4 regions of the Paenibacillus sp. FSL R10-2734 genome follow, and region 3 is predicted to be linked to each of the others. Evidence: riboswitches for the same ligand, from Rfam matches in the RefSeq annotation. Region 3 holds a riboswitch; each other region holds the start of a gene.
The links. Region 3 has a riboswitch for cobalamin ahead of NSS67_RS30520 (S-layer homology domain-containing protein). Riboswitches for the same ligand answer to the same signal wherever they lie in the genome.
Positions count from the first base shown of each region.

Region 1: it holds a riboswitch for cobalamin, as region 3 does, so the genes downstream of both, NSS67_RS29880 (DUF4430 domain-containing protein) here and NSS67_RS30520 (S-layer homology domain-containing protein) in region 3, are expected to answer to the same signal.
Region 2: it holds a riboswitch for cobalamin, as region 3 does, so the genes downstream of both, metE (5-methyltetrahydropteroyltriglutamate--homocysteine S-methyltransferase) here and NSS67_RS30520 (S-layer homology domain-containing protein) in region 3, are expected to answer to the same signal.
Region 4: it holds a riboswitch for cobalamin, as region 3 does, so the genes downstream of both, NSS67_RS00030 (anaerobic ribonucleoside triphosphate reductase) here and NSS67_RS30520 (S-layer homology domain-containing protein) in region 3, are expected to answer to the same signal.

Region 1 is NZ_CP150170.1:6,876,301-6,884,461, reverse strand. Features, by position in the region: gene NSS67_RS29900 (VWA domain-containing protein) at 1-801, shown strand, start outside; gene NSS67_RS29895 (beta-mannanase) at 824-1,465, shown strand; gene NSS67_RS29890 (hypothetical protein) at 1,549-2,811, shown strand; gene NSS67_RS29885 (glycosyltransferase) at 2,808-5,798, shown strand; cobalamin riboswitch at 5,920-6,122, shown strand; gene NSS67_RS29880 (DUF4430 domain-containing protein) at 6,298-8,161, shown strand, end outside.
Region 2 is NZ_CP150170.1:2,651,807-2,659,967, forward strand. Features, by position in the region: gene NSS67_RS11465 (FtsX-like permease family protein) at 1-791, shown strand, start outside; gene NSS67_RS11470 (DedA family protein) at 809-1,432, shown strand; gene NSS67_RS11475 (undecaprenyl-diphosphate phosphatase) at 1,483-2,343, shown strand; cobalamin riboswitch at 2,442-2,648, shown strand; gene metE (5-methyltetrahydropteroyltriglutamate--homocysteine S-methyltransferase) at 2,802-5,105, shown strand; gene NSS67_RS11485 (DUF1540 domain-containing protein) at 5,244-5,396, opposite strand; gene NSS67_RS11490 (DUF4349 domain-containing protein) at 5,878-7,011, shown strand; gene msrA (peptide-methionine (S)-S-oxide reductase MsrA) at 7,084-8,070, opposite strand.
Region 3 is NZ_CP150170.1:7,025,187-7,033,347, forward strand. Features, by position in the region: gene NSS67_RS30520 (S-layer homology domain-containing protein) at 1-2,536, opposite strand, end outside; cobalamin riboswitch at 2,702-2,903, opposite strand; gene NSS67_RS30525 (hypothetical protein) at 3,369-3,947, opposite strand; gene NSS67_RS30530 (cellulase family glycosylhydrolase) at 4,168-5,889, shown strand; gene NSS67_RS30535 (transposase) at 5,954-6,247, opposite strand; gene NSS67_RS30540 (hypothetical protein) at 6,269-6,829, opposite strand; gene NSS67_RS30545 (SprT family zinc-dependent metalloprotease) at 6,937-7,590, opposite strand; gene NSS67_RS30550 (hypothetical protein) at 7,673-8,161, opposite strand, start outside.
Region 4 is NZ_CP150170.1:1,909-10,069, forward strand. Features, by position in the region: gene NSS67_RS00010 (hypothetical protein) at 1-269, shown strand, start outside; gene NSS67_RS00015 (ASCH domain-containing protein) at 466-879, opposite strand; tRNA gene NSS67_RS00020 (tRNA-Thr) at 968-1,039, opposite strand; gene NSS67_RS00025 (MTH1187 family thiamine-binding protein) at 1,134-1,442, opposite strand; cobalamin riboswitch at 1,815-2,049, shown strand; gene NSS67_RS00030 (anaerobic ribonucleoside triphosphate reductase) at 2,284-4,269, shown strand; gene nrdG (anaerobic ribonucleoside-triphosphate reductase activating protein) at 4,266-4,781, shown strand; gene NSS67_RS00040 (ribonucleoside-diphosphate reductase subunit alpha) at 4,837-7,170, shown strand; gene NSS67_RS00045 (ribonucleotide-diphosphate reductase subunit beta) at 7,411-8,161, shown strand, end outside.

The DNA.
Region 1 (8,161 bases), 150 kb from region 3:
GCTGCAGTTGTCCAACCGTTAACGCCACTCTCAGATTCGCAGAATCGCGAGAAGGTGCTGACCGCAATTGATAATCTGAAGCCAACTGAGGGCGGCACGAACATTAGCGGTGCGATCTCAGAGGCACTCAAAGAGATTGATAGTAACGGCACGAAAAACCAGGGCGCTATGGTTATTTTGCTGTCCGATGGAGTGAGTGATTTCGATACCTCACGAGAATTGCAGACTTATATAGAACGCGGCATTGCTGTAAATACCATTGGTCTAGGTATGCAGGATCCAAAGGGTACGCAGCTGCTGCAGGATATTGCGAAAATAACGGGCGGTCACTATTATGATGTGACAGACTCGGCCCTTCTAGGCGATGTATTCCAGCAAATCTATGATCGTTTGGGAGATCGAACATTGCTTACGGTGCGCAGTGATGCTACGGCAGATAGTCCATACTATGCTGCGGTTCGTATTTTGTCGCTGATGCTAATCGGTGCTGCACTTGGACTCGGTCTTGGTATTATGTTTGACAATCGTCATTTGGCAAAGAGCTTTGGGATTGGCGGCGTAATCTCAGGTTTGTTCGCAGGGCTTATTCTGGAATTCGGACTCAGCGGACACACTTTCGCTGACGGGCTTATTCGTCTCCTAGCTGTTCTTATACTGGCTGCTATCATCTCATTATTTACAGGCGTTATTCCGGTAGGAGAAGGACGTATTTACCGTAATAGAAGGAATAATACAGCTCATACTCCAGCGTCAGAGAGCTTTCCAGACCGCCGGAGAAATCGGAATAGCAAAGGATTCTAGTAGTTGAAAGGGGTTTACAGTGATGAGGTACGCCGAGGTTAATGCTTCCGCTCCGTTAATAACGGATGTGACAACCCAAGTGGATGACCGGTTCTGTACGCTGAGATGGCGCTGGCCGGACGGCGTGCAGGCGGTGTACATCCACAAGACCTCTACAGAAGAGGCTTCCAGTGGAACAGCAGATATTCCACCGGTCGGGATGAAGCTCTACACTCGTGAGGAATACAAATCTAATAATGGATATCGCGATCGACTAGATGAGATTGGCCTAGTCTCCTATACCATAATTGCCCGCTTTACTGAGAACGGAGAGACGCTGCTCTCGAGGCAGAGAGACGGTGCGAACCGTGTGGTGGTTAGTGCAGGCAAAGCCAGAATCTATTATTCCATTCAACAAAAAAGAGGCTTATTTGGAAAACAAAAGACCGTGCATATGGCGATTACGGCAGAAGTTCCAGTCGCTCGGGATGTCCTCTGTTATGTCAAGAAACGGGGAGGACATCCGGCAGGGAAAGAGGATGGTATTCTCTTTCCCTTTGTACAGGATTTCGCCCCTGGACGAAATGTACTCCCACCGATTGAGGTCGGCAAGGATGATTTTGTACGCATTTTTTTCACCGACGGTCCCAAGTACGGGCTTTATTACGAGTTGGTGCCGGAGTAAGATCAGTCTACGCGTACAAGCGAGTGTTGGACCGTGCTGTCCATAGCAAGAGACGCAGATACAACTTTTGGGAGGATGAGTAGATGTCTTTTTTTAGCCGTTTTATGAAAAAGAATCAGCCGGAGCCAAGGCCGCTTTTTTACGATATTGTGTGTCCGTACTGCTTCACCAAGTTCTCTCCGGAGGACGTAGTCTTTCGGGCTATGCATAGCCGAGAGGACGATGAGAATTACGCGCTGGGCGAGGATGATGCCTTAAATAAATACCGTGAGCGCTTTGGGCTCGATACGGTGGATGACATAGAAGCGATCATTAACCCAGCGGATATTCCGGAAGAATATCATCATTATACCGATCATGTGTTGACGGGGCTTACAGATCGTTACGGAGTACTTACGCGCAGACGGCTGTGTCCGTCCTGTCATAACGAGCTACCTGTGACCGCAGGTAAGGTTCCTAGTAACATTATTTCGATTATTGGGGCATCCCAAGTCGGGAAGTCGGTGTATATGACCGCACTGATTCATACCTTGCAGCATACGACAGCAGGTCATTTCGATGCCGCTTGTATGCCTTTAAATGCAGAGATTAGCCGGAAGTTCCGTACTCTTTATGAAGAACCTCTTTTTGAGCGCGGGGACCTGCTGGCTTCTACACAGAAGGAAAAGATGCAGGAGCCGTTTATTTTTCAATTTGTCTTTAAAGATGAAGAGAAGCCGCCACTGACACTCGTGTTCTTCGATGTGGCTGGTGAGGGCATGGTGGATCAGGATTATCTAGGACTACATGGTCAGCATATAAAGAACTCTGCCGGTATTCTGTTTATGGTCGACCCACTGCAAATTCGTTCGATCCGTGAGAAGATTCATATTAACATTGGCGACCGTCCGGGAGAATGGGTCTCGCAATATGACGAGCCGCGTGACGTTGTACTGACGATGTTCGGCGACTTTATCGCCTATCAGGAAAAGAGCAAAACGGACATTCCAACCGCAGTCGTCCTTGCGAAAAGTGATATGCTGCATTCGTTGAAGGATGAGGATGGCGACTACATCAAATCCAACAGCAATGTGTTTAATAACTATGTCCATCGCAAAACATTGAATATGGATGAGTTCCATAACATCGATGGAGAAATCCGCAGATTTATTGGTAAGGTGGACCGACCTTTTAAAGATACGATGGATGTGTATTTCTCGAATACAGGCTATTTTGCGGTATCTGCACTGGGCAGTAATCCTGTGAATCAGAAGATTGAGGGTGTAGTAAGCCCGATTCGCGTAGACGAGCCGTTTATTTGGCTGCTGCATAAGCTGAAGTATATTGAGGGGAGCGACGGCCCGTGAATGTTTTCTCAGGGTCTAAGATCGCCCAACAGATGTACACCCGTGAACGCCGCGGAGTGTTTCGATCCACAGAAGGCTTTGATACGGTAGCGAAGTCGGACAGTCTGGACAATAATTTTATCAAAAAAACACTTCATCCCTTCTGCCTCTATGATGCTCCAGCAGAGCTGACCACGCGTGGGGAGAAGGATGAGTCTGTATTTCCAGTAGCGCTGCACCTGTTCCATGCCGAGAATGGCGACACGGTCATTGGACAGAGTCGTTATCAAGCGACGGATTTCACGGGCCAGCGCAGCGCGTTTTTTGCACATAACTTTGTAGTTCCTGCTTCACGTTCAGAGGAGATTGTACAGAGCTATGGGGACTTTCTGCATGCTGACTTCGCAAAAAGTTATGAAGGAGAGCTGGGCGGAACCTTACCGGAGCTGTCTGCTATTCCAGTTGTACGAAATGATCGTCGCCCTGATCCTATAGCGGGATTACGCTTGTTAGGGATTAATGAAGGGATATTTAAGGCATTGCTGCAAGCAGTGATGGTCTCTGTAGCAGGTAAGAAAAAAATCTATATCGCTCTAAATGTACCCATCACGGAGTTGTCCGCGCGGGCGGTGGAGCTTACTGAGATTCTGTACAGCGTGCTACCCTATGAATTCCGCCGTAGATTAGGCGTAATTACGTATGCCAATGAACCGCAAAGCCGTAAATATATACATCTTAGCTTTGTGGAAAAAGGTTCGCTCCGTCCCGGTGATCGCAGCATCGAAAAGGATTTCACATTCGATTTGGTCTCAGGGCGGATGGGGAATGTGGATTTTGGCGAGACCCGCCAGCCGTATGTTGATCTGGTATGGAAGCTGTTACTTCTGAATCCAGGAGATCTCGACGATTTCGTGAGTTTTGCCGATCAGATGCTGCGTGGGGAAAGCCCTGAGCATAAATTATCGCTCGCTTTCTATAATGAGTTAGCCGTATTTTATGAGATTGAGCAAGGGAATGAGCATTTATATACGGAGAATAAGAGCGCGGTGCTGAGTGGATTGCTCTCTTACCTTAAAGCTGAGGGGGCTATTCATTCCAGAGTCCGACTGAACGATATCTTCTTGGAGCGGTTCGATCGAGAATTTGATCTAATTCGGCAAAGGAATGTTCCAGAGCCTGCGATTATGGAGTGCTTTAAGGAATATTTTGTGCTCAAGGATCATAATTACAAAGTCAGAATCGTGGATTATTTCATTAATGGAATGCTTCATAGCGTGGAAGCGGGCCGAAAAGATGTACTCAGTGCAGCTTACGGTATCATCGAGAGTAATGATGAGCTAAGTGCTACCTTTTTTCAAAGGGTGATGTCTGAATCTTATTTCCGTAAGCAGCTATTAGAGCCTTATATGGAGTCAAGACTAGTTGCTGCATCTAAAGCTGTGGACATTCTGAACTTTGTACTTCATTGGGGTCGGTTTCTGCCGGCTGCGTTAGAGCAGCCTTTTGCTCAGGATGCAGCAAGGGATTATTTGCTGGAGAAGCTGCAACTGGAGACTGATCCGGTTGCTGCGGTGGCGGGAATTCATGGCATTGTAGATAAAGCGGAAAAAGATCGACGTAGAGGTACAGGTATTTCTTCTAAAGTACTCTCGCTCTTGCTAGAGCTTGCAGCATCTGCTGACAGATTCTTGCTGAACCGACTATCACTTACTGAAATGACGCAAGAGGACTTACTTGAGGTTGTTTTCTTACGTTATGGCAATGTTGTGGATTGGCAACCGCCATTAGATAGAATTAGCAAGCAGAAAGAAAATGCACTCCGCGCTGCTTATCGCTGGTTTGGTGAAGAGAAGCCGAATGAAGAAATTTTTGCAGGCTTGTCTCCGAAGGAGCTGGACGATGTACAGCTGCTCGGTCGTCGTTTACTAAAGGAAGCTCGAGTGCTGGAGCCATTTGAACGTCTTCCACTGGCCTTCTACTACACCAGTCAGCGCGAAGGTGGTCCATTGGATTATGACGCGCTGTTGGAGTTAGTTAAGCATAAAGCTGGTAGCGATAAGGATGCTATTTATCGATTCTTTGCGTGGTCTCAAGGAAATTCATTATTTACGATTTCGAATAAAAAGCTTCATCCGGGTTATCGTCGGGCGATTCTAAAGTATTTCCAGAGCAGTGACCGCGAGGCATTCAAGAGTCGCGAGTTCCGTAAAAACTACGTCGCTACAGCTCGTCCTGCTCTACAAAATGTGTACAATGAAGCTCGCTCCCAGCTCGCTTCCCCGCTGGCGCGCTGGATCAGCCGCAGCCGATTTCGACTCTTGATCTCTGGTTCCATCACTGGCATTCTGGTAATTATCGCAATTATCGTATTTAGTATGCTGCGTCCGGAAGATCCGAAGACGGCCTTGCCTGGGACAACCCCTGAGCCGACACCTATACAGAGTCCAGGCAGTGAACTTCCTCCGGCTTCAGTATATTTGAAGGATCAGAGCGTCGAAGGAGATAAAGGGAGCAGCGTATTGGTGTTCACCTTTGCCAACGCGGATGATTGTGTCCAATTTAATCCGGCGGAGATTAGTCTAATGACTTCATCCAATGTGGTGGATAAGAGCTTTAAGGTTGCTGCTAGCAATGGAACTTGTCCAGTTCCGTCAACAGATGAGTCGGATGAGGGAGAATTGTCCGGTGATTCGGCCACAGGCACTACTGATGGAACGGTAGAAGATGCAGATGCTACTAACGCAGTCGATGCATCTCCGTCTCCAACGCCTTCAGCTGATGCTGAGGACAATACAGTTGTGCCTTCAGCGACAGCTGTTACAGAAGGGGTAAACCCATCCTATCAGGTGGAGGTTACCTTGGAGCCGGGAGCGACAATCGTAGAGAAAAGCATGATCAAGGCAGGTAGATTTACTTTGATCGTAGATCCCGCTCCAAACGGTACGCCAGATGTTGGTTCAAGTGCTGAACCTTCGGCAACGGCAAGTCCGGAAGGAACAGCTGAATAAAGGAATTCATGATCAGCAGGACTATACCAAAAGGTTTGGTTCTGCTGTTCTTTTTTTGTTGCTCAACCAAAGCTTTTCTATAGACATGCTGTGTATTAATAGATATGATTATGAAAACAAGATCATACATATTGGAAAAGGTGCAGACTCCGACTAAACCTGAGTCTGCTTAAAAGGGAAGTCCGGTGTAAAATTCCGGCGCGGTCCCGCCACTGTAAATGTGGAGCGTCTCTTCTATAAACCACTGTCAGCAGTTAGGACGGGAAGGTGAAGAGAGGCAATGAAGCATTAGCCAGGAGACCTGCCTTTTTCGTGAGCGTTTCTATTCTTCGTGGGGTAAGAATGTGGAACATATACAGATAGACTCTGTGGTCGTAGAGGTTCAAGCGCCCCAGCCTCGATTTGTTATTTTCCCGGGCCGCCCTTCATAGGGGCGGTCTTTATGTTGTGCGCTCTTATTTTATGTAGTATCCATTCCTTAATAGAAAGAGGTTGAACAATGAAGAAGATATTCTCCTCCAAGTTTTTTGTACTTGGACTGGCCATATTCATGGTCATTTCGATTTTAGGAACATCTCTTGCTCCGGCAGGAACAATCTTTGCAGAGTCCGGTGCTAGCACCGGACTGGAAGCCTCTAATGATTCAGCTGCTAATGCTGAGCGGATTAATGTCGCGGATGCGACTTATACGGCTGCAGAATTTATTTTAAAGGGTGGCGTGCAGTCGGATTGGCAAGCGATAGGTCTAGCGCAAGCGGGATATAAACTGCCAGCAAGCTACCTACTAGCTCTTGAGAATAAGGTGAAAGCTGCAGAGGGGAATTTCGCGAATGTAACAGAAACTGCGAGAATCGTACTTGCAGTAAGAGCGATAGGTGCCGATCCTACTAATTTTGCTGGAAGCGAAACAACTCCTGGCTATAACTTAATAGAGAAGATCTATAATCATGACAAAATCAGTGGACAGACACTTAATAATCCAGTATATGCTTTACTTGCGCTGGACTCAGGTAAATATAACATTCCATATAACGCGAAATGGACAGTGGATAAGCTCGTTGCTGAGATTCTCTCCAAGCAAAATCAAGATGGTGGTTTTGCCTTAACTACAGGTGCTAGTGAGCCTGATATGACAGCTATAGCTTTGACCGCTCTAGCGGCGCATAAGAATAGCCCAGAGGCCTATACAGCAGGACTACAAGCCGTGGCTTGGTTATCCAATGCTCAGGATGCCCATGGCGGTTACGGAGATAGTGCTGAAAGTACAGCCCAGGCTATCCTAGGTCTCACATCCTTCGGTGTAGATCCTAGTGGATTAGAATATACCAAGAATAAAGTGAGTCTAATCGCTGACCTACTAAGCTACCGTCTCGCTGACGGAAGCTTCGCTCATAGCCGTGGTGGAAGCAGCAATGTTCTATCCACAGAGCAGGGGCTTCAGGCGCTTGTTGCTTACAATCTGCTCCATAAAGGTAGTAATAGCAAGCTATATGATTTTTCTAAGTCATCCGTTCAGAATTCATTAATCTACGCTCCTGTTACTATAGAAGGTCCTAATAGTACATTAGCACAGGGATATGGATATGCTGGAAACGCACTTGAAGCACTGGAGAAGCTGGCTCTTCAAAAGAACTTGCCGATCACAAATCCATCCGGTGCTTATGTCACAGGAATTGGAAACGTTCTGGGTGGAAGCTATGGCGGTTATGATGGATGGATGTATGTCGTATCCCGTGATGGTCAATGGGTCAATCCAGATGTTGGAATGAGCGATTTTGCGCTTAAAGATTCAGATCAGGTACTGGTTTACTATGCTGGAGACGATACTAAGCTTGTTGATTCGGTAACTGTTTCTAAATCAAGCCCTAAAGAGGGTGATTCTTTTACCGTAGTGGTGACTAGTAAGACATGGAAATGGGATGCTGCAACGAATACGTCCTCCCCTGTAACTACTAAAGCGGCTGGCGTTCAGGTCCAAATTGGAAATCGCATCGTAACGACGAATGCTAAAGGCGAGGCGTTGTTCTCAGGGAATGTGCCCGCAGGTGATTACAAGCTGACTATAACAGGCTATCGTGAAGGAAAAGCACCATCGGTAGCTAAATATACGCAAGATCTAAAGGTGATTCCGAAGAATGTAACGGCTTCACTTACCGTTGAAGGTCCGCAAGGAATGATCGGTGAGGGGACGATAAAGGCTTCCAATGCTCTTGAAGCTTTGCAGCAATTAGGGTTGTCTAATGCTTTTAAAGTGGATATCACGAAATCCTCTTACGGAACTTTTGTATCGGGCATCGATGGAATTACACAAGGACTTTACGACGGCTGGTGGAGCTTCGTGGTATGGCGCAGTGGGGAGTGGA
Region 2 (8,161 bases), 3.0 Mb from region 3:
CAGGGTTTACGACGGATGAGCGCCCTCTTAGTGGAGATGAAGGACTGGTGATGATCGGTTCGCAACGAGATCGGAGTCTAACAGCGGGTAGAGTAAAGCCGGTGTACACCTTGAAGCAAGGTCTTTCCATTCGAGAAACGGGGTATACCCAGCATGTTCCGATTGCCGAATATTTGTTGCCGGAGCTGGATGGAAGAGATGGTGGAGATTTCAGTGGTGTCGTGATTAGCGACGAGCTATACAATGCCATTGAACCCTTGCAGACCGATTTGTATACAGGATTTTATATCGATGATTTCCCACGAACAGTAGGTATAGCGGCTGATCTTGCGCATAAAGGCAAACTATCCTATGAAAGTGACTCACCATATGCGATTGTTGTTAGCGGCACGCTGTTTGAAATACAAAAAACACTGTACAACACGATGCTATTCGCTTCTTTGCTAGTAGGTACTGTCTTTTTCATTGCAGCAGGCAGCTTCCTTTACTTCCGGCTGTATACAGATCTAGATCATGAGCGGCATCAATATTCTACTTTGTCCAAGATGGGACTTACAGATCAAGAGCTAAACCGAATTGTAACGATACAATTGTCTTTGCTTTTTTTTGTGCCGGTTGGAGTGGCCATTCTGCATAGTGTGTTTGCCTTTATTGCGCTTCAGCGGTTGTTCTATTTATCTATTGCTGTGGAGACCGGGGCGGTGCTACTAGGATATTTGGCTGTTCAGGGACTATACTTCTTTTTTATTCGCAGCCGCTATTTGCGCAACTTGAAGAAGAACTTGATTTAAAAAATGGGGGTTACGAAATGCAAGCATGGATTACAGATTTTATGGAGCAGTTTGGTTATTTCGGTATTTTCCTGATGCTCGCTGTTGAAAATATATTTCCACCAATTCCTTCCGAAGTGATCCTCCCATTTGGCGGATTCATGACGACCACAACAAATTTGACCATTCCTGGTGTAATCATTGCGGCTACGCTTGGCTCATTGCTGGGTGCGGTTATTCTCTATTATATCGGCCGTTTGTTGGATGTAAGTCGATTAGAACGAATCGTTGAGCGTTGGGGCGGCATACTCCGAATCAGCAAAAAGGATATCCACAAGGCTGACGCTTGGTTTGACAAATATGGCTATTGGACCGTATTATTTTGTCGGATGGTTCCACTGGTTCGTAGTTTGATTTCGATCCCAGCGGGGATGTCGGGCATGAAATTCGGAGTGTTTATGATCTTCACAACGATTGGTACGCTAGGTTGGAATCTGCTGCTTGTGCTTATTGGCGCTGCATTGGGTGAGTCCTGGGAAGACATCGCCATGTATATGGATATGTACTCGAACGTAGTGTACGTACTTCTTGCAGGGGGAGTAGTGATCCTTGGGTATCTGTTCTTCCGTAAGCGCAGACGGAAAATGAACACCGAAGGTTGAGCCGAGAAGGAACTATAGATAAAAGTTATGATTAAAAAGGAGGAGAACAAATGGAGCTATTAACGATTATTAAAGCTATTATTTTGGGAATTGTTGAAGGTTTGACTGAATTTGCTCCGGTATCCTCCACAGGTCATATGATTATTGTTGATGATATGTGGTTAAAATCGACAGAGTTATTTGGGCAATATACGGCTAATACTTTCAAAGTGGTTATACAATTGGGTTCTATCTTAGCGGTTGTTGTTATTTTTAGAAATAGGTTCATTGAACTGCTGGGGTTAAAGCGTTTCAGTCGCAAGCAGTTGGACCCTGTAACCGAGGAGCAGCCACAGCTCGAGAAGGGTGGACACCTTAAGCTTGCACAGGTGCTTGTAGGATTAGTGCCAGCAGGTATGCTGGGCGTTCTGTTTAACGATTATATTGACGAGCATTTATTCTCTACATCCACCGTGTTAATCGGTCTAGTAGTTGGTGCTGTATTGATGATTATTGCAGATCTATTTGGACCAAAAAAGATCCAAACGGAGAGTGTCGATCAGATTACATACAAGCAGGCACTAGGTGTTGGTCTGGTCCAATGCTTCTCGTTATGGCCGGGATTTTCACGTTCCGGGTCGACGATTTCTGGTGGTGTCCTCCTTGGTATGAGTCATCGCGCCGCTGCTGATTTCACATTTATTATGGCTGTTCCGATTATGGCAGGGGCCAGCTTACTCTCACTGATGAAGAATTGGCAATATTTCACCATGGATGCCCTACCGTTCTTCATCGCAGGCTTTATCAGTGCCTTTGTGTTTGCGCTGTTATCGATGCGTTTCTTCCTGAAGTTGATCAACCGGATTAAGCTTTTACCGTTTGCTATATACCGGATAATACTTGCTGCAGTAGTATATTTCGTGTTTTTCTAAATCCGTTATAAGGAATCGATATAACAGAAGCCCCCGTAATCTATTGCAGATTACGGGGGCTTTCACGTATGATGGCATCAGATTAAGACACACACTTTATTAATTATAAGGAGACAGGTGCTTGCCGGAAATTAGTAGTCCGGTAGGCTTAATAGGGAAATTCGGTTCGAAGCCGATGCGGTCCCGCCACTGTAACGGAAGAGTCCATAGCAACATATGTCACTGGCAATTTACTACTGCTGGGAAGACTGCTAAGGATGTTGACACCGCTAGCCAGGAGACCTGCCTGTTTCAACAGCACTGCTTCACCTACGGAAGATAGGAAGGTGTTAGACGTTAGCCATAGGTATATTATGGGCGTCTTTCCCTTTGACTTTTTTAGGGAAGGGCGCTCTTTTTTATAGGGAAGCATCAGGTATCGGGTCAAAAATTAGAAAATGGTGAAGGGGAGCTACGAAATGACGAACAAAGTAAAAGTAAGCAATCTTGGATATCCAAGAATCGGGAAAAATCGCGAGTGGAAAAAAACGTTAGAAGCTTTTTGGGCAGGGAAATTAAATGAGGAAGAGTTCCGCACTGAAATGGCAGAAATTCAGCTTCAGCATTTAAAAACTCAGCAGGAGGCAGGTATTGAGCTCATTCCGGTAAATGATTTTACATTTTACGATCATGTGTTGGATACAGCTGTAATGTTCGGGATCGTACCTCCACGTTATGTATATGATGGTGGCGACATTGGGCTTGATCTTTATTTTGCGATGGCTAGAGGGAATGCTGAGGCTACAGCCTGCGAGATGACTAAATGGTTCAATACGAACTATCACTATATTGTTCCAGAGATCGGTGCCCAAACGCCGCGTCTGACCGAGAATAAACCACTGGCTGCTTATCGCTTTGCCAAATCTCAGGCGGGGATTGAGGGGAAACCTGTGATCTTAGGCCTGTATACCTTCCTTAAGCTGTCAAAAGGTTTTGCATCCGCAGATATTGCGAAGATCGCCGCTCGGTTTCTTCCAGTCTACGTTCAACTGTTGCAAGAGCTGAAGCAAGAAGGGGTAAGCTGGGTACAAATCGATGAGCCCGCGATTGTTACAGGAATAAATAAAGCAGAATTAACACTGCTTAATTCGATATATACAGAAATTTCTAACTCAGTGCCGGGCTTGAATATTATTCTGCAAACTTACTTTGAAGCGGCTGAACCGTTGGAGGCGCTGCTAGAGCTGCCAGTACAAGGCTTGGGTCTTGATTTTGTGCATGATGGTGGAGCGAATCTCGCTTCTATTGAACGGCTTGGCTGGCCAGAGGATAAGTGGCTGGGAGCGGGTATTATTGACGGACGCAACATTTGGCGCTCGGATCTGGACGCTAAGCTGCAGCTGCTAGAGAAGCTGAGTGTACATGTACCGCTTGAACGTCTTATTCTACAGCCTTCTTGCAGTTTGCTGCATGTTCCGGTTACTGTTCAGGGTGAGGTGAAGCTGAAGACAACCGTCAAGGCTGCTTTAGCTTTCGCTAATGAGAAACTGACAGAGCTTAGTCTGATTGGCGCTGCTTTAGGAGATAACAGGGAAGCTTCTGCTGCTGCACTTGCAGCTAGTCGTGAGGCCCTTGCATCTTTCCGAGCACTTCCTGAGCGTGGGCGTAAGGATGTAGCAGAGGAAGTTCTCAGACTTGAAGATTTGCCGGACCAACGCAGCTTGCCTTTTGCTGAGCGCTTAAAGGTACAGCAGGAGAAATGGCAGCTTCCACTTCTACCAACGACAACGATCGGAAGCTTTCCGCAGACGGTAGAAGTGCGTCAGGCAAGGCTGAAATGGCGCAAAGGCGTATGGAATCAGGAGCGGTACGAGGGGTTCGTTCGCGAGCAGATCGCGGATGCAATCACCTTCCAAGAAAAACTGGGTCTGGATGTTCTCGTGCATGGTGAGTTCGAAAGGACGGATATGGTAGAGTTTTTCGGGGAGAAGCTGGCTGGTTACTTATTTACAAGTAATGGCTGGGTTCAATCCTACGGTTCCCGCTGCGTTAAGCCACCAGTAATTTATGCGGATATAGCTTTTATCGCGCCTATGACTGTAAAAGAAAGTGTCTATGCTCAGTCGTTGACGCAGCTTCCTGTTAAAGGCATGTTGACGGGACCCGTTACGATTCTCAATTGGTCTTTCGTGCGTGATGATCTTAGTCGGGAAGAAGTGGCGAATCAAATTGCCTTGGCGCTCCGACATGAAGTTAAAGCTTTGGAAGATGCAGGCATAGAGATGATTCAAGTAGATGAACCCGCTATCCGCGAAGGACTTCCTTTGAAGGCTGAAGATCGTGAGGAATATTTGAATTGGGCGGTGAAGTCGTTCCGCATCGCGACGAATCATGTGAAGGCTACGACTCAAATTCATACCCACATGTGCTATAGTGAGTTCAATGACATGATAGACTCCATTTCAGCGATGGATGCGGATGTCATCTCTATTGAGACTTCCCGTAGCCATGGGGAACTGATCGTCAGCTTTGAAGAGCAGGAATACGATAAAGGAATCGGTCTTGGTGTATATGATATCCATAGTCCACGGGTTCCTGCTGTAGAAGAAATGACAGCTAATATTGATCGTGCGCTTCGGGTGCTGGATCCTGAACAGTTCTGGATTAACCCGGATTGCGGTCTTAAGACACGTGGCTGGCAGGAGACAGAAGATGCGCTCCGTAACATGGTAAGAGCTGCCGCTATTGCAAGGGAGAATGTAGGAGTTATTGCCTCCAAATAGGCGAAATAAGTAATCATAAATCGAAGTCGGGGAATTTCTCCCTGGCTTTTTATTTCAGCCACTTGATAATAATTCTCATTCTTGATAGAATGAAAAAAGAAAAGAAGGAACCGTGGAGGGTCCCTTCAAGTCATCACCTTATTTGCTTTCGAAAGTTTTGCAGTCTGTTTCTTCTGCACGTGTAGGTTCTTGGGAGCTGTGGAAAGCTACGAAGATAGAATCAGCACTGCATTTGTTCTCTTCTGCCCAGTGGGTGCAGGAGTTAACTTCACAAATTACGTCTTTTGCCATGAGGGTTCACCTCCCCTTGTAGTGATAGACAGCATCATTTAATGAACTGCTCTGTTCAGCAAGGTGGAGCTTGTCCGAACAGAATCGTACCGCGCCCTCATTCATTATGAATAGAGGGTATTTGGTGTTTTCTGTATAATTAGACGAGGTAATTGTATCAAATAAAGAGCATGTAAGCAAACGGTTATTTAATAACAATAAAAGTGACAAAATTATGCAAATAATTATGAATAACTCATTTGGTGTAATTACGGAGTGGACCTATGCCAATGTTCACAAGTCGCAGAAATGCGGCTCTTTTTCTGTTTAGAGAGCATAAAATTAAGGGGAATTGCTTTTGATTCCATTTTCCAGTGCAACCTTCCAAGTTTTGGAACGTCATAGTAAAGAGTACGGAAGAGATCTGCTTAGAACAAGACATTCCGTAACGATATTATGATCCGTGTAAACGGTATCTACTACATTTTTTGGAGGAATGAGAATGCGCAAATGGGGTCTGCATTACTTATGTTTATTAATTCTTGCGGTGGTCTTGGCGGGTTGTGGCTCAGCGGATGATAGCAATTCGGCGGCGGATAGTTTGGCGAAGCAAAATAGTAGTATGAGTAATGATGCAGCAGCAAAGACAGAAACTGAAAGCGCGATGGCCTCAACCGCGAATCAGAGTACCTCGGCGGCACCTGCAACAGAAGCAGGCGGCAATGAAGACTCAGCAGTAAAGGGCTCGACATCAGAGAATACGAATCAAGCAAGTGCAGGATTTACTGGTAGTGATGTAGTAGCGGGTTTGAATAAGAAGCTGATCTATAAAGCCAATCTTATCATGGAAGTAGAAGACTACGGAAAAGCTCAGACTGAAATTCGTAATATGGTAACGATGGCCAATGGATATATTATTGAGTTTAATGAAAATATGTCGCAATACGAGCAGGGTGGAACGTTTATCCTTAAGGTGCCTGCCTCCGGGTTCTCACCTTTTCTGAATAATCTGGAGAAAGTAAAACATGAATCCCTACAGCGAAGTATCCAAGGTCAGGATGTTTCTGAAGAGTATGTTGATCTGGAGTCGCGTCTGAAGGCAAAGCAACTAATGGAAGCTCAATATACAGAGTTTATGAAAAAAGCAACGAAATCCACTGATCTGGTCGCCTTCGCGAACGAGCTTGGTTCCATACAGGAAACTATTGAGCAGATTAAAGGTAGAATGCGCTATATAAATCAGAATGTATCCTTCTCTACGGTAGAGCTGAGGGTGTATCAGACAGATGAAAGCATGGCTGTCAAAGAGAAGGAGAAGCAAGGACCGTTACTGGAACGTGCTTCTGATGCTCTAAATGGAAGCTTGAATGCGTTATCGGTTATGTTTCAGTGGATTGTCGTTATCCTTGCAGGAGCATTACCAATATTAATAGGGGCAGCCATTATTTTAGCCATTGTTTTAGTTTCCCGCAAAAATATACGTGAGCGGCGGGAGCAGCAGACACAGCGGATTCGTCAAGGAAATAAGGAACTTAAGAGAGAGCAAGTTATCCCTATGGCAACAGAGCCTAAGGAGATAATTTTAGAGGATGATCAGAAGGCTAGTGAGGATTCAGAGGACTCGAAGAAAGAATAGCCCTACAAGAAGAAACGGTTGTCATCCTTAAAGGACGACAACCGTTTCTTCTTGTGTGCAGATGATTGTTGATTAGGCAGACTGGAAGAGTACGCGATACTCCCCGTATCCTTCCTTCTCCAAATCCTCTTTCGGAATAAATCTTAGCGCCGCTGAATTTATGCAATAGCGTAAACCGTTTTCCCCTGGACCATCGTCGAAGACATGGCCTAGATGGGAATCTGCAACTTTGCTGCGCACTTCTGTGCGGACCATCAAATGGCTGAGGTCTGTCTTTTCCTTTACAGCGTAGTCCTGGATTGGACGAGTAAAGCTTGGCCAGCCGCAACCGGAGTCGTATTTATCCTGCGAGCTGAATAAAGGCTCGCCAGATACGATGTCAACATAGATTCCTTCTCCGTGGTGATCCCAGAAATCATTCCGGAAAGGAGATTCTGTAGCACTATTCTGAGTAACTTCATATTGAAGTGGCGTTAGACGTTCTTTTAAGCTTTGTTTGTCCTCTTTATGTGTCCAGTGGGTTTCGATAAAATCCTCTCGACCAGAACCTTTACGGTAACGTTTGTAGTGGCCTGGATTCTTACGATGGTAGCCCTGATGATATTCTTCGGCAGGATAGAAGGTAACTGCCGGGAGGATTGGGGTTACAATCGGGCTAGAGAATCTGCCGCTTTCTTGCAGAGCTGCCTTGGAAGCTTCTGCTTGTTGTTTTTGTTCCTCCGAATGGGTAAAGATCGCTGTTCCATAGGAAGTCCCGCGATCATGGAATTGTCCACCTGCATCGGTAGGGTCGATTTGCTGCCAGAACAGCTCAAGCAGCTTGCTGTATGGGAAAATATCTGGGTTGAACGTAATTTGTACGGCTTCAACATGTCCTGTAGTTTCAGAGCAAACCTCTTCATAGGTCGGGTTTACTGTATGTCCGCCGGTATAGCCGGAGATGACACTAATGATACCTGGCAGTTCCTCGAACGGCGAGACCATGCACCAAAAGCATCCACCTGCAAAGGTTGCTTTTTCTGTCTTGGTATTTATATGGTTAGTCTGATGTTCACTCAATAATATCCCTCCATTCACATAATGCAATTAAATAGATCACAATTCAATTATAAAGTAAATATCAACCGCCTGCCAGCTTGCGCCAAATAAG
Region 3 (8,161 bases):
GTTCGCTGTTACTAGGTAAGTTAACACTAACCTTCGATTGATTAGCCTCTGGAATGGTTACTGTGATTTCTTTACTGCTATCTCCGGAGCTGATCGGAATGATGTAATCATGAGCATCATCTGGAATTGCTACTACCGGTTTATCTCCTGAAGGTAGCTGTACTTCTACTTCTTTCGGTGTTTCGGGTTGTACCGTTGGTTGTGCGCTTGGTTCTACCGTTGGTTGTGCAGTTGGTTCTACGGTTGGTTGTTCAATTACCACATCATTCATATCAAAGAGACGGTTCTTATGATTGATCAGTCGATCGTAAGCAACAAGTGCATACGTAGCTTGATCCGTTGACATACCATTCACTGAACCATTTAAAGAGCTCTTAAACCCACCATTAGGTCCAGCATAGGCAAGAAGCGCATCTATAAGCGATTTTCCATTTTTTATAAACTTAGGATCAGTCTGTGGATTTATTCCTACGCTAGTTAAGGCAACAATAACCTGTGCGATGCTCTCGCTACTTGTGCCAAACATACCTGTAAATCCACCTTGGATGTTTTGGTTCGTGGACAACCATGTGATCGCCCGATCTACAGCGTCTTTTACATCTTCACGGGTATAATAAGGTGCAAGTGCTTGTATCGCCATCCCAGTCATATCGAAGTCTGCTTTGGTTACTCCTAAAGCCCATCCACCGGCATCTGCTGTACCTTTTTTAACCTCTTTATCTAAGATGTACTGAACCAGATTTGCTCTTGTACTTTGATATATTACTCCCTTTTCATCAGGCTCAGGGAATAGTTTCGGAATCTCGTAGTTATGACTATCTAAGGCAATCAGAGCAAATATGGGACCATTGTTCCCTTGCTTCTGAACATATTGATAATCAGCGAGTGCATTGATTAGATTATACCCCGCAACATCCGTGATATCTTTTCCGATAGAGGTAAGTCCTAGAATCGCTCTGGAATTCTCTGTGCTTCTACTAGCATCGAGTTTTCCGTCCTTCATTAATCCTTTTACTCTCTCAGCTACGTTGTTGTAGTAAAGATCGTAATAACCACTTGGTACTTCGTAGTTAGCACGTGCTAAAGATAGAATTGACCATTCTCCGCTACCTGTTCCAAAAGACGGATTCTTTACAGTGTTTAGGATATAGGCAAGACTTTTATTTAATTGTTGTTTGGCCACAACATTATTAGGTTGTTCTAGTTGAACATCTCTCATATCATATAGACGGTACTTATTATTGATCAGACGATCATAAGCAACAAGAGCATACGTGCCTTGATCCGTAGCCATAGAGTTTACTTGATAGTATGATGCTGGCAAACTCTTAAAGCCACCATTAGGTCCAGCATTGGCTAGGAGCACATCAATCAGAGACTTCCCATTTTTATTAATAAACTTAGAGTCACTATGTGGATCTATGCCAACTGCAGTTAAAGCAACGATCACTTGTGACATACTTTCTGTATTTAAAGATCCAGCTTGAATTTTCGAGTTACTTGCCAACCATTGAATTGCTCGATCCACAGCAGCTTTTACATTATCATGAGTTGCATAATATGGTGCAAGACCTTGTATCGCCATTCCAGTGATATCGACATCTTGCCAAGAACCAAAACCCCATCCACCACCGGTTATCTCTTGACTTAAAATGTGCTGAATCAGTTTTTCTCTTGTGGTTTGATCTTTAACCCCTTCAACTACAGGAATGTCATAATTCCGAGTATCTATGGCTATTAGAGCAAATATAGGGCCATTAATCCCTTGCTTCTTAACAAAATCAAAATCAGCGAATGCCTTTCTTAAATCATAACCTGCAACATTCGTGATATCCTTCCCGATAGAGGCAAGTCCTAGAATCGCTCTGGAATTCTCTGTGCTTTTAGTAGCATCGAGCTTTCCATCCTCACTTATTAATTGTTTTACACTATTAGTTAGATTGTTGTAGTAGAGATTATAATAACTACTTGGTACTGTGTAGTTGGCCCGTGCTAATGAAAGAACTGACCAATCTCCGTAATCTGTTGCAAATTGTGGATTCTTAACGCTTTTCAAGATATAAGCCAAACTTCTATCTAACTGATCTTTGGCAGTAATATTGTAAATAACTTGATACGTTACATCTACTGCTTTGTTCTTTGCTCCATCAACAGCCGTTACTGTTATTGTATTGCTACCTGGGTTAAGAGACGCTTTGTATTCACCATTAGTAGCATTTAAAGTGACCGAATTAACTTTTACAGACGGAACAATATCTTTATATACGTTATCTGTTACAACTACTTTGAAGCCTACATCTCTACTCGAAAATTGCTGGTTATTTTGTATACCTTCTATTGATATAGTAGGGCTCTCAGTATCTGGCTCTTGCACTACCACATTGCTCTGTTCTACTACAGATTGATCAAACTCCGTTGTCACTACTACAGGATCATTATTCGCCCCATTCGCATGAGCCGGAACTACACTTGTAGAGAACGTCGTGATAAATACAGCTACAATGAGTAACCAAGCTAAAAACTTATTTTTCTTCATTTTTCTTTAACCCTTCCCTTCATTTCCTATGATAAAAAACAGAGTAAACTTCTTCAGCAATACAAAAAAACCACTCAACATAAACGTCGAGAGGTTTAAGATAGTGAACCGCAATAAAAGCAGGCATATACTATATCAAGCACCTCTCTATCGCTCGTAGAGTTTGATGGTGTAACAGAAACAGGCTGATATTCTGGCTCAAGTATCATCATCCTTGCTACCTTCCCAGTTTCCCAGTGGCATATTACAAGGACTCCTCTTTCACAGCGGCGGGACCGCGCGGGAATTACACCCGCTTTCCATTTAACCAATCTATGATTGTTCTTTCGAAACATTCATAATTGGCACCTATTGCTAATATTAAATTTTCCATCCCCCATCATATCTAATATATATGCTTTTGTCATGTTATATTTGTTTTTTTACGTAAATGAAAGGATTGATCAAGGGTGTAAGCGGCAGGGGGGAGCTTAAAGATGCTAATGGCTTGATGGTTGACTTAGCAGTAACGATAACCGCTGAATAAACCTGCAAAAGTACATCTTTTAATGATACGAGGAGGACAGGAGCATGATTCCTACAAATCTGCAGTTATTTTTGCTCCTGAAGAAGATTTCGAGTCATAAATGAGGATATTCCTGTACATACGCAGTTTTTGATCTTCATGAAGAAGATATCCCATTAAAAAACTGTATCTATGCAGGCTTTCTCTAGTCCATCGGGAGGTACAAAGCGAAAAGTATGGATGAATAACATTTTACATTGTGGGATGTGAGCCGTGGACTCTTGAAAGTTTTATATAGCGAGTAGTTGGCGATAATCTCATTGAATATCAGATGATTTTAACCACAATATACTCTTTTTCTCTCAGCTCAAAGCCATCCTCCAGTGACAAAGAAGCCAGATCAAAGATGCGATCAAGCTTTTTATTACGCGGATGATCCTCTTCCTCTGCCCAACATGTATAAAGCTCAAACTCAGAGCCTGATACTCCATAATCTGTCATAACCTTAAATAGCTCTCGACAACACTTAAGTGAAGCGTTATACGATCCGGTTAGCGTATCTTTCAGCTTAGGAGATACGGAGAAGCCGCCCCAATTAGGTGAAATCCGGTACACAAACGGACTCCGAAAATGCATGCGAATTACCTCGTTCCAATACCCAAGCTCCTCAATAAAAATGCCCGCCGCATCCTCTTCCGAATCATATACAAGACAATCCTCATCTCTAAGATGAGATAGATCTACGATATCATCCAGAGGAATCATACCTTGATCACGCAGGGCCTCCCTCTGCCTTAAATACTCTGGGGAATTTTTCACTTCGTTATATGTCTTAGATGACAGTACACTGCCTCTTTCTCCTAACGGAAGCTCTGTAGCCGAGCCTATGTAATGAAATCTGCTCATTGGATTGTCCTCCATCACTTTGGGATAACTTCAAAACACTAATTTTTATATGAATTTACCACAAATTAGTAAGGTACACACTAGAAATGTTCTATGTTAGGGTATTTGGTAAGCGTTTACAACTAAAAAAGGAGGAATACATGTTCATCTATGCAACAAAGTGCTGAGGAAAGATCAGGTTTTACGCATCCTAAAAAATGATCTCACAAAGGAGAATTCAATGACTACACGAATCCAAAAATCATTCTTATCATTGACCCTTGTCACCGCTCTTCTGCTCTCTCTGTTCTCATCGATTGCCGCCGCTGATTCTAAGGACGAGCAACAAGCTAAGGCAGCGCCAAAGAGTAAGATCCAATCCTATGTAGACAATATGCAGCCCGGATGGAACCTCGGTAATACTTTAGATGCTACGGGTGAGGATGAAACCTCCTGGGGCAATCCGCGTGTGACCCAAGAACTGATTAAGAAAATCGCCGCTCAAGGCTACAAAAGCATCCGGATTCCGATCACATGGGATTCACACATAGGCGAAGCACCGAACTACACCATTGAACAAGCTTACCTCGACCGTGTCGAAGAAGTTGTCGGCTGGGCGCTGGACGCTAAGCTGTATGTAATGATCAATGTTCATCATGACTCCTGGTTATGGGTAAGCCATATGGAGGAGAAGCATGATGAGACGCTGGTGCGTTATAATGCAGCATGGACTCAAATTGCGGACCGCTTCAAGAATAAATCCGATAAGCTGATGTTCGAAAGCATCAATGAACCCCGCTTCACAGATGGTGGAAGCACAGATGAAGCGAAGATGGAGCAAATGCTTACAGAGCTCAACACCTCCTTCCATCAGATCGTTCGAAATTCCGGTGGAAAGAATGATGTACGTCCGCTAGTTCTCCCTTCATTAGAGACTTCTCCTACGCAGCCTAGAATAGATCAGCTCTACAAAACGATCACAGCACTCAACGACCCGAATATAATCGCGACCGTTCACTATTATGGCTTCTGGCCGTTTAGTGTGAATATTGCTGGTTACACCACGTTTGAAAAGGATACAAAAAACGATATTACCCAAACTTTTGATAACGTTTACAACACATTCGTAGCGAAAGGAATTCCTGTTATCGTCGGCGAATTCGGGTTACTGGGCTTCGATAAAGACACAGGTGTGATTGAACAAGGCGAGAAGCTGAAATTCTTCGAGTATCTTACCTATTATTTAAAAGAAAAGAAAATGACCACCATGCTCTGGGATAACGGGCAGCATTTCAACCGCAAAATGTATAAGTGGTCGGACACCGAGCTTCACAATGTATTAATGTCTGGTCTGAAGGAACGTTCCTCCAGCACCGAAAGCGACCTGCTCTACCTGCAAAAAGGGGCAACGATCAAGGACACCAAAGTGAAGCTAAACCTGAACGGCAATAAGCTAACCACCATTAGTGTAAATGGAAAAAATCTAACCAAGGGCAAAGATTACACCTTGAATGGTGAAGAGTTAACGCTCAAAGCTAGCCAGCTCAAAAAGCTCACAGCTTCCCAAAAATATGGCGAAAATGCCGTGTTATCCCTGAAATTCAATAAAGGCGTTACGTGGAGACTTAAGGTCATTGTGAATGACACTGTCAAATTAAGTGACGCAAAAGGTACGACTGAATCGTTTGCCATCCCAACTACCTTTAATGGCAACCAGCTTGCCACGATGGAAGCTGTCTATACCACTGGCGGCAATGCAGGCCCGCAAGACTGGACTCCATTCAAGGAGTTCGGCAATACCTTCTCTCCATCTTATAACACGAAAGAAATCAAGCTGCTTCCAGCGTTCTTTAAAGATGTGAAAGACGGTGAAGTCATTCTTAAATTCCACTTCTGGAATGGCGACATTATTACGTACAAAATCACGAAGAGTGGAACCAGTGTAGTAGGAAAGTCATCTTAACGTTCCGTTGTACAGCATAAATAAGGGTGTCCCTTCACGGGGACACCCTTATTTTCAAACTACATCATATATAAACTTCTTCATACGAGATCAACAACAAACGATAGACCAGATATACTCCAAGGTAGGCCCCTGTAATAAGGAACATTGGGTTCAGAAAAATCGCATGGATCGAGGTCATAAATACCGTGTTATCTCTTAATATTTCATATATGGCTAGGGCAGAAATATTACCTAAGATAAGCGCAGACAACACAGAAGCTACATTGAAAACAATACGCCACTTTATCCATTTGCGTTGTATCATTAGCATGGCGATAGGAACCAATATACTGCCAAGTACGATTAGAAATTTCATTAACCCCACCCCGGTATCTCTTTAATCGTCCAGTTCAACACTTTCGATTTGACCTTCGGCATTCACTGTCCACTCGATTTCAACACCTGTCTTCAGTCCAAGCTTGTCCTCATCTTCGATCACTACATGATCGGGAATAGTTATGGTTTGCTCTCCCCCACCTTCGACTTTAACAGTAACCTGTTTACCGTTAGCCGCAGTAATCCTCCCATCATATTCAATCTGATGCAGAACAATCTTTTGACTCGGATCCGTAATGGTGACCCGCTTGCCGCCGTCTGTCAGCAGCTCAATCTTTTTATGATAACCATCCTTTAACGTGACTTCCTTAATCACTCTCTGAACGCTAACACCCGCCGGAATTCCCTCTGCATTTGTACCAGACGATGTATTGGGTTGTTCTGTAGCATTGTTCGTAGCCACTGGTGTAGTGGCTTCTGTTGTAGGCGTTGGAGTGGCTACCTGTGTGGTTTCATTGGCAGCTTTAGAGCAGCCACTTAATAGGACAGTGCAGGCACAGATCAAACAGAGAATTGAAGCTCGAATCTGGCGTTGTGTTTTTCCTTTATTCTGTGTCATCATTTACCTCCGAATTTAAATTTTTTCCAGTTCTATTAGTGGAAATAGTTTTACCTCTTATCTTTCTTTTATTCACCAGAAAATGGGCCACCTGAATTACACCCTTATTATCACAGCGTCATAGCGCGCCCATATCTAGCTAAATACGCTTCCTTCTCCTTATAATCCGGCATGAGGCTTCCAACCTTTCGCCAAAAGGAGCGGTCATGATTCATATGAAGCAAATGGCATAGCTCATGGATGATCACATAGTCGATAACCTCCACAGGAGCCATCGCTAGGCGGTAATTAAAGGTTAGCTTTTTATCAGAGCTACAGCTTCCCCACTTGGTTCTGGACTCTACAATCTCGATGGTCTTTGGCTTTACTCTAAGCTGCGTCTGATATTTATTAATCCGTTCGCCTACAATTTTCTTGCAGCTTGCGAAATAGAATTTCTTCAGCTTAAGTTTAAGCTCTTCCTCATTTAAATCTCCTGTCTCTATTAGCTCTTGCAGCGAATAATATTTACCTAGATGCAGGAACTTTCCCTCATCTTCATACTCTTTGAGCTTTGGCGTTTCACGAGCTGCTTCAATTTTTTGAAGTTTCTCTACTATTAATTTACCATTGCGCAGAGCCACTTCTTTAATCGTCTCTTCACTTGTTTTCTTGGGAACCTTAAGCGTTATGCGCCCTGAAGAATCTATATGAATGGAGATTTTCTTGCCGTTTCCATATTGAACATTAAACTCGATCACCTGATTGTCGTAATCAATCTTCATACCCACCATCGTCTCTATAAGGTTATTCGCAGCAAAAAAAGAAGAACGCTTTTAGGCGTTCCCCCTATTTTAACATGATTTATCAATACACTGGAAATCCTGCCACAAACATCGCTAGGTACAAAAGACTCCCCACAACAGAAACTACAGTAAGTTCAACATCCTTTGACCTCTCTTCAGTGAGTGTGACAGCAGCAAAAGCTAGTGGAAATGCAACAAGCAAATACCGCGGGGCTGACAGCAGCCAGGTAGCTCCCACTACGAACGCAAAATACACAATAAAATAGGCGGTGTATGAAGGTCGTAACTTTGTCGCACCCCTGAACATGATAATCAGTGCAGAGAATATAGCGATTAAATTAGGCAGCCACATCCCGAGGAAAGAACGACTATCTCCACTCTTAAAGGTGCCCACGGCATATTCCATCTGATATCTTACCGTATCAAAAAAGAGATAAAACCGCTGAGACCAATGCTCTCTCTGATAAATGCTGAACTGAAATGCATTTCCCGTAACGTAGTAATTGATATACAGATAAACCAGCAAACCCATTGATATGATAGCGAGACA
Region 4 (8,161 bases), 310 kb from region 3:
ATCTGGAGGTTCTTGGAACCGCCGCGGCAGTAGCTACAACTGATCTAAGAGATGTTCGTTCGGAGATGAGGAAACGGGGAATCAAGGTATATGAGCAGAACAAACTTAACACGGGAATTGAAGCCAAATTTATATGTCGCGGATACCATGAACGAATGCTGCTGCTAAACGACATCGTTGCTGCCCAAGCTGCCATTCATATGCGCAGATATCTCGGGCTGGATATTTCATCTTTTAAGAGCTATGAAGAGCAGTATCAGATTAAATAAAGCTGCGTAGAAGCTACTCTCCTCCCCCCATTTTATTAGCGAACAAAAAAATAGGCCTTACCATGGGAGTTGGCAAGACCTTAGAGATTTATACCACAAAACACTGGGGGGTGTTTGGTGTCTTCAATATATACCTCGAACCTGAAAATAAGATGATGCTCACATGAAAATCACATTAAAAATATAATTTGGTCATTCAAACTTGATCTGGAAGCTCCCACAAGCTTAATCTGCCTTTAGCCGGTATAGGAGAATTCAGCGGAAGAACACCTTCAAGCTTCCAAGCAAAACGTCCTTCACTATAGTCGCCAAAATCATATTCATTCCCATTTATCCACTCCCTTAGATCCGCTTCTGGTGTAACCTCATAACATCCCGTGAGCTGGCCTGACGCAATAATGGCTCCTGTCGGCAAATTGTTCGCTGTATAGCCATGCTTCGCCAATATCGATTTGAACGGCTCCTGTTCACATACCTTCTTGTCTATCCTCATCCCGGCATGAATGCCTAACTCCCCGCGGTAGGCTGTTCTCCATGAACGAGTTTCGAACTGTTTTTCACCGAGAGCAATCAACGTTGCCCAAGGCTGTCGTATCGTTAAATAGCGCATGCTATCCATCCCTTCAATTCATCGAAAGATACAGAAAAGCGCGGTCTCCGAAATCCCGGAATACCGCGCTGCATAAGCATTATAAGTATGCTGGTGAAGGGAATTGAACCCCCGGCCTACGCATTACGAGTGCGTTGCTCTACCCCTGAGCTACACCAGCTTAAGGCTGACTCTTCTGTCAAACAAAAAATATTATACAACTTCCAGACAGAAACGCAAGCCTATTTCTTCCTGTTCCCCACTCTCCCAAACTGCTATTCAATCTGTAGCTTACGCTCCACAGACTCCAGCTTTCCACGGCTAGTGGAAGGCTTATCGCGGCGGTCATCTATTTTAAGTGAGGTCGAGACCCGCTCTGCACCTGCGGCAAAAGGAGACTCATGCAGCGCTTCGACCGCTGCAAAAATACGCTGGAGAGGTCCCTCGATGATCGTCCCCATGGATGTAAGCTCATAAGTAATCCCTTCTACCGTCTTCAGCACTCGCTGCATATCCGCAACATAACTGCTAAGGCTGGTACTGCCTGTTCCAATCGGAATAACGGTCACTTCAGCAATAGGCATGAGAATACCTCCTCGAAATTGTATAGTACGTGTCTCCTTCTATTGTAACAACTCCAACGCTCCCCCACAAACAATGCCAGCGTTAGTATACCCCTCTGTTTCCGTTGAACACTCCGAAATGCGGCTTCGGCTAAGGGTACTTTTTAAAAAGTGAATTCTAGGGTCGTCTGCACTACATTTATGGACTCTTTGTGGCATCTTTTCGGAGAATTTATGAATCATTTTCCATGTGCCTGTGGATCAATTGTGGATTACTTATGGACAGCCTGTGGATCATTTGTGGAGTACTTTTGAAGAACCCGCTCCCCGCGCGGGTTTTCTAAAAAACTGTTTACAAACACAACATCTTGGGTTATTTTTATCTAACGACAACAAAATATAGTGGAGACAGGCGCTTTGATCCTTTATCGGAATTAGAGCTTAATAGGGAAGTGCGGTGAGAATCCGCTGCGGTCCCGCCACTGTAACCGGATATCCTTCCTAGGCTTTTAGAGCTTAAGAAGGACAGATCTCCCGGCAGAAGCCACTGAGGGTTAAGATAGCCCTTGGGAAGGCGCCGAGAGGTCCTACGGAAGCCAGGAGACCTGCCTGTTTCGACGACACCAACTATGAATGCCTGCGAGGAACAGGAACGGTGTCCGCATGCGGTCATCTTCTTTTAGAGACCACTGCAAATATCTGTATGGATATTTACATAACGCATCGGGCATTTTCTGCCATCCTCGCTAGGGGATGCTTTTTTTATGAGATCAGAACGAATATATGGCCGCTTACGGCGGTCCAACTTCTTAATGATAGGACGATAGACGTTTTTCTTTTATACTGAGAGGAGAGCTATACAATGACGTTGTTGGAGAGACAATTTAACGGTACAACAAATGCAAAAGAAGTTCTTTTAGAAGAGCTCATTGATTTAGGACGCGATATTATCGACAGCCGGGATTTGGACCTACTGCGCGAAAATGCCAATTTGAACGGAGAGAGTTTCTCCGGTAAAATGAGCAAGTTCGGTAGTGAATATTCAAAATGGTACGCCCGTAACTTTACGATGCCACCGCAGCTAGTGCAGGCCATTGAGGACAATGTCGTCTATGTGCATGATCTGGATCAATACGCGATCGGAACGACCAACTGCATTTTTATCCCGTTTGATAAACTTCTCCGTGAAGGCTTCAACACCGGCAATGGCAGCGTTCGTCCTCCAAACTCCATAATGACAGCTATGTCACTGGTAGCGATCATTTTTCAATCCCAGCAAAATGCTCAATATGGCGGTGTATCCGCTAATAAGCTCGACTATGATCTAGCACCTTATGTAACCAAATCCTTCGCTAAGCTGTTCCGTAAGGGTCTGGAATACTTTGAAGAAGGACAAGCTAGTGAATCTTTGGGTGAAATCACAATGAGTCGGACCGATCTGGCGGAGTTATATCCGAAATCGTTCCGTTATGCACTAAAGGAAACAGAAATCGAAACACTACAAGCGGCGGAAAGCATGGTACACAATCTCAACACCATGTCCAGCCGATCCGGTGGACAAATACCGTTTACGAGCATCAACTACGGTACTTGTACTTCACCAGAAGGCCAGCTTGTGATCAGTTCTCTGCTAACCGCAACGATGAACGGACTTGGCAGCGGAGAAACACCAGTGTTCCCGATTCAAATTTTCAAATGTAAGCAAGGGACCAATCAACAGCAAGGCGATCCTAACTATGAACTGTTCCTAAAAGCGGCTGAATGTTCTGCGCGCAGACTATATCCGAACTTTGCTAATCTAGACGCTCCGCTCAACTTGCAGTATTATGATCCAAGTGATCCTGATACGGAATTTGCTACAATGGGCTGCCGAACTCGCGTGCTAGGCGACCGTTTTGGGCGTAATCATTGCTCCGGGAAGGGCAACCTTTCCTTTAATACACTGAATCTGGTTCGGCTCGGTCTGGCACACGGCACAATAACAGGCCGACGCAACGTCGCAGACGAAGCTGGCTTCTATGAAGATCTAAATCATTATATGGATATTGCGCTGGAAGGTCTTCTCCATCGGTTCCACATCCAAGCCGCACAAAAAGCTAAAGCGTCCGATTTCATGATGCGAGAAGGCGTCTGGGAAGGCGGCGAAAATCTCGCTCCTGAAGACTCTGTAGGCGAACTGTTAAAGCATGGCAGTCTATCGCTTGGGTTCATCGGTATGGCGGAATGCATGAAAGCCATGTATGGCAAACACCATGGCGAGGATATGGAAGTCCATGCCAAGGCTTTGGGTATCGTGCGTCATATGCGGGAGTATTGCGATCGGAAAAGTGAGGAACTGAATCTCAACATCACCTTGTTCGCAACACCAGCAGAAGGCTTGTCCGGCAAATTCACCAAGATTGATCGCAAGGTACTGGGTTCTATTCCGGGTGTAACTGACCGTGAGTATTATACGAACTCTTTTCACATCCCTGTATACTTCGAACTGAGTGCTGCTCAGAAGATTAGCTTGGAAGCTTCTTTCCATGAATACTGCAATGCCGGGGCTATTTCTTATGTCGAATTAAACGGCAATGCCCGCAGTAATCCATCCGCTTTTATCAAAATCATTAAATATGCGCTCGAACAACAGGTCAGCTATTTCAGCATTAACCATCCGATTGACCGCTGCTCCGGCTGCGGATACGAAGGCGTAATCGGGACAAACTGTCCGTCCTGCGGCGTGCATGAAACAGAAGTGCATATCCGCCGTTTGCGCAGAGTTACTGGTTATTTAACTGGCGACTACCAGACCCGCTTCAATGGCGCCAAACAAGCTGAAGTACGGGACCGCGTTAAACATCTATGAATATTTGCGGTTACTACCCGGAGTCGATTAATGAGGGAGAGGGCATGCGGGCCGTCCTCTTCCTCAGCGGCTGCCGCCATCGTTGCCCGGGATGTTTTAATCCCGAGACGTGGAATTTTAAATACGGTGAAGTCTTCACCCTAGAACGCCAACACGAAATTATTGCAGAAATTGCCGCTAACCCACTGCTAGATGGTTTAACACTGGCCGGTGGTGATCCGTTTTTCTCTGCAGAGGAGGTACTGGGGTTCATTCATGAGCTTCGCACCGTGCTGCCAGGATTCCCGATCTGGATTTATAGTGGTTATACTTACGAAGAACTTACTGCCCTTCCCGGTTCACCGGAGTGGAATCTACTTACGCAGTGTCAGGTGTTAATAGATGGACGATTTATAGAAGAACTGAAAGATACCACACTTCCTTACCGAGGAAGCTCTAACCAACGCATAATCGACATTCCGGCCAGTATGAACGGCTCGGAGGTCTTTCTGTGGCAGCCTACTGCGCTATAATATATCAATTTTTGATATTGAAAATTAACCCAAAATAAGAAGGGATGAAATAACCATGCCACAATTCGTAGTAAAACCAGACAATCGCCAACTGGCTTTTGATGAAAAGCGCCTTTCCGTCTACGCCGACCGTATCCTGGAGGGTCTTGATCAACTAAATAAAGAAACATTGCTGCGGGGAGTAATTTCCAAACTGCGCCGTGACTCCGTAAGCGGAGAAGAAATCAGCAACGCCTTCACTATGAGTGCTCTTGAGCTTGTAACGAAAGAAGAGCCTACTTGGAAGTTTGCAGCTGCCCGTGCCCTTCTGACTACCCTTTATAAAAAAGCAGCCGTTCATCGCCGCTATAAAGCTTATCCAGAAGAGCCTTACGGTGAGCTGTACCCACTAATTACAGATCTCGTAAAAAAAGGAATCTACCGTGAAGAGCTTCTGTCTCACTACACTAAGGAACAAATCATCGAGCTAGGCGGTTGTATCGATTATACGCGCGACCTTCTATTCGATTACATTGGTCTGCTTACGCTATCCGACCGCTATTTAGCGCATGATTTTGACGGCCGTGTAATGGAGCTTCCACAAGAACGCTACATGATTATTGCCATGTACCTCATGCATCGTGAGCCAGCTGAGAAACGTCTTGAGCTTGTAAAAGAAGCTTACTGGGCGATGAGCAACATTTACATGACAGCTGCTACCCCTACAATGTCCAATGCCGGTAAAAAGGTCGCTGGACAGCTATCCAGCTGCTTCATCGATACTGTGGACGATTCCCTAGAGGGCATCTTTGATTCCAATACAGACGTAGCGCGTCTTAGCAAAATGGGCGGCGGTATCGGCGTCTACCTTGGTAAAGTACGGGCACGCGGTTCGGACATCCGCGGCCACAAGAACACTAGCTCCGGCGTAATTCCTTGGATTCGCCAGTTGAATAATACAGCAGTTAGCGTAGATCAGCTTGGTACACGTAAAGGTGCTGTCGCTGTCTACCTTGATGTATTCCATAAAGATATTCTCGCTTTCCTCGATCTTAAGCTAAATAATGGTGACGAGCGTATGCGTGCACATGACGTGTTCCACGGTGTAACCCTGCCGGACTTGTTCATGGAAGCCGTAGAATCACGCAGCCACTGGAACCTGTTCTGTCCTCATGAAGTGAAGAAGGTTATGGGCTGGACGGATGAGAATGGTCGTCCGCTTGGTCTGGAAGACTTCTACGATGAAGAGCTTGGTAAAGGCACTTTCCGTGAAAAATATGCTGAAGCTACAGCCAATCTGGAATTGTCCCGTATTACCGTTCCTGCGATCGACATCATGAAACGGATTATGAAATCACAGCTTGAAACAGGTACTCCATATATGTTCTACCGTGATACGGTTAACCGGACGAACCCGAACCGTCACCAAGGTATGGTCTTCTCTTCCAACCTGTGCACAGAAATTATGCAGAATCAATCCGCTACCGTTATTGAACAGGAAGAATTAGTAACCAAAGATGGCAAGACCCGGATTGTTATCTCCAAAATCCCTGGCGATTTCGTAGTTTGCAACCTGAATTCGATTCACTTGGCACGTGCGATTCCAGCTGGTGTGCTGGAAAGACTTGTACCTATCCAAGTACGTATGCTGGACAACGTAATCGACATTAATAATATTGAAGTTCTGCAAGCACAATACACGAACAGCCAATACCGCGCAGTGGGTCTCGGCACATTCGGCTTGCATCACCTATTGGCACTCAAGGGCATTCGTTGGGAATCTGATGAAGCCGTAGAATATAACAACCATTTGTATGAACACATCAACTACCTGTTGGTACGTTCGAGCATGGAGCTTGCCCGTGAAAAAGGCCGTTATCCGAAGTTCGCCGGTTCCGATTGGGAGACAGGTGCATACTTTACTTCACGTGGCTATGTTAGCGGTGAACAGGAAGGTAAATATGTAACCACTGAACAATGGCGCGAGCTGCAAGAAGAAGTGGCTAAAGACGGTGTCCGTAACGCATGGATGTTCGCGATTGCACCGAACGGCTCAACATCGATTATTGCCGGCTCCACAGCCAGCATTGATCCTTTGTATGAATTGCTTTCCTATGAAGAGAAAACAACTTACAAGATCGCTAACCCAGCACCGGATCTGTCCGACAAGACGATCTGGTACTATAAGACTGCATTTACGATTGACCAAAACTGGTCGATCCGTATGGCTTCCGCTCGTCAGCGCCACGTCGATCAAGGACAAAGCTTCAACCTGTATGTTCGTCCTGACATCAAGGCTACCGAGTTCCTAGAGCTTCATCTGAACGCCTGGAAGGGCGGATTGAAATCTACTTATTATGTGCGTAGCCGTGCTTTGACAATAGAAGAGTGTGATTCTTGCGCTAGCTAAGAGTCTTACTGCTTTAAAAAATTCGGTGATTTAATCGTAACTACGAGGAATGTTTGGGCTTCCGGTCGCTGTTGTCCCCAGATTTCTTGATTTAAGCCGTCATTAACGGTTGAAATCCGGGGACAAAGGCGAACGTTTCACTCCTACAGCTCCAAAATTCCACTCCGTTACTTCATCAACCTAATTTAATTAAAGACCAGATAAGACAAATTACCCGCGCAAAAAATGGAGGGAAAATAAATGCAACTACAAAAGATTTTTAACACTGAAGCGCCTAACCAATCCACACGCATCATCGACGGTGAATGCTCAGGCATTCTGAACTGGAACGATATCCGCATGCCGCATATGTACAAGCTGTACAAGGTGCTACTGCTTAATCACTGGATCGCTGATGAAATCCCAATGTCCAAAGATGCGCAACAATTCCCTATGCTAGATGCTGAGGAACAACGCGTATTTAAGATCAACATCTCCCTGCTCGCTGTGCTAGACTCGATGCAGACGATGTTCGTCGGCGACGTGAAGCGTTATTTTACCGACTCCTCACTGGAAGCTATTTCTGCCATTATCGGTCAGCAAGAAGTGGTGCATAACCAATCCTATTCTTATGTTCTATCCTCTATCGTGTCGGATAGTGAACAGAAAGAGATTTTTGAATATTGGAAGAAGGATCCAGTTTTACTGGAGCGCAACCAATTCATCTCCGATATCTATCAAGAATTCCGTGATAACCCAACGAAACAAACCTTTTTCCATGCGCTAGTAGCAGATCTCATCTTGGAAGGAATTTTCTTCTACAGCACCTTCGCCTTCTTCTACAATCTAGCCCGTGACCAGAAGATGATGGCAACCAGTCAGATGATCTCTTATATTCAACGTGACGAGAATCAGCACTGTTACTTCTTCGCAGAAGTGTTCAAACAGTTGCTTGTTGACTTCCCTGAGCTGAACACTAAAGAGAACATGGATTACGTATATCGTACAATCG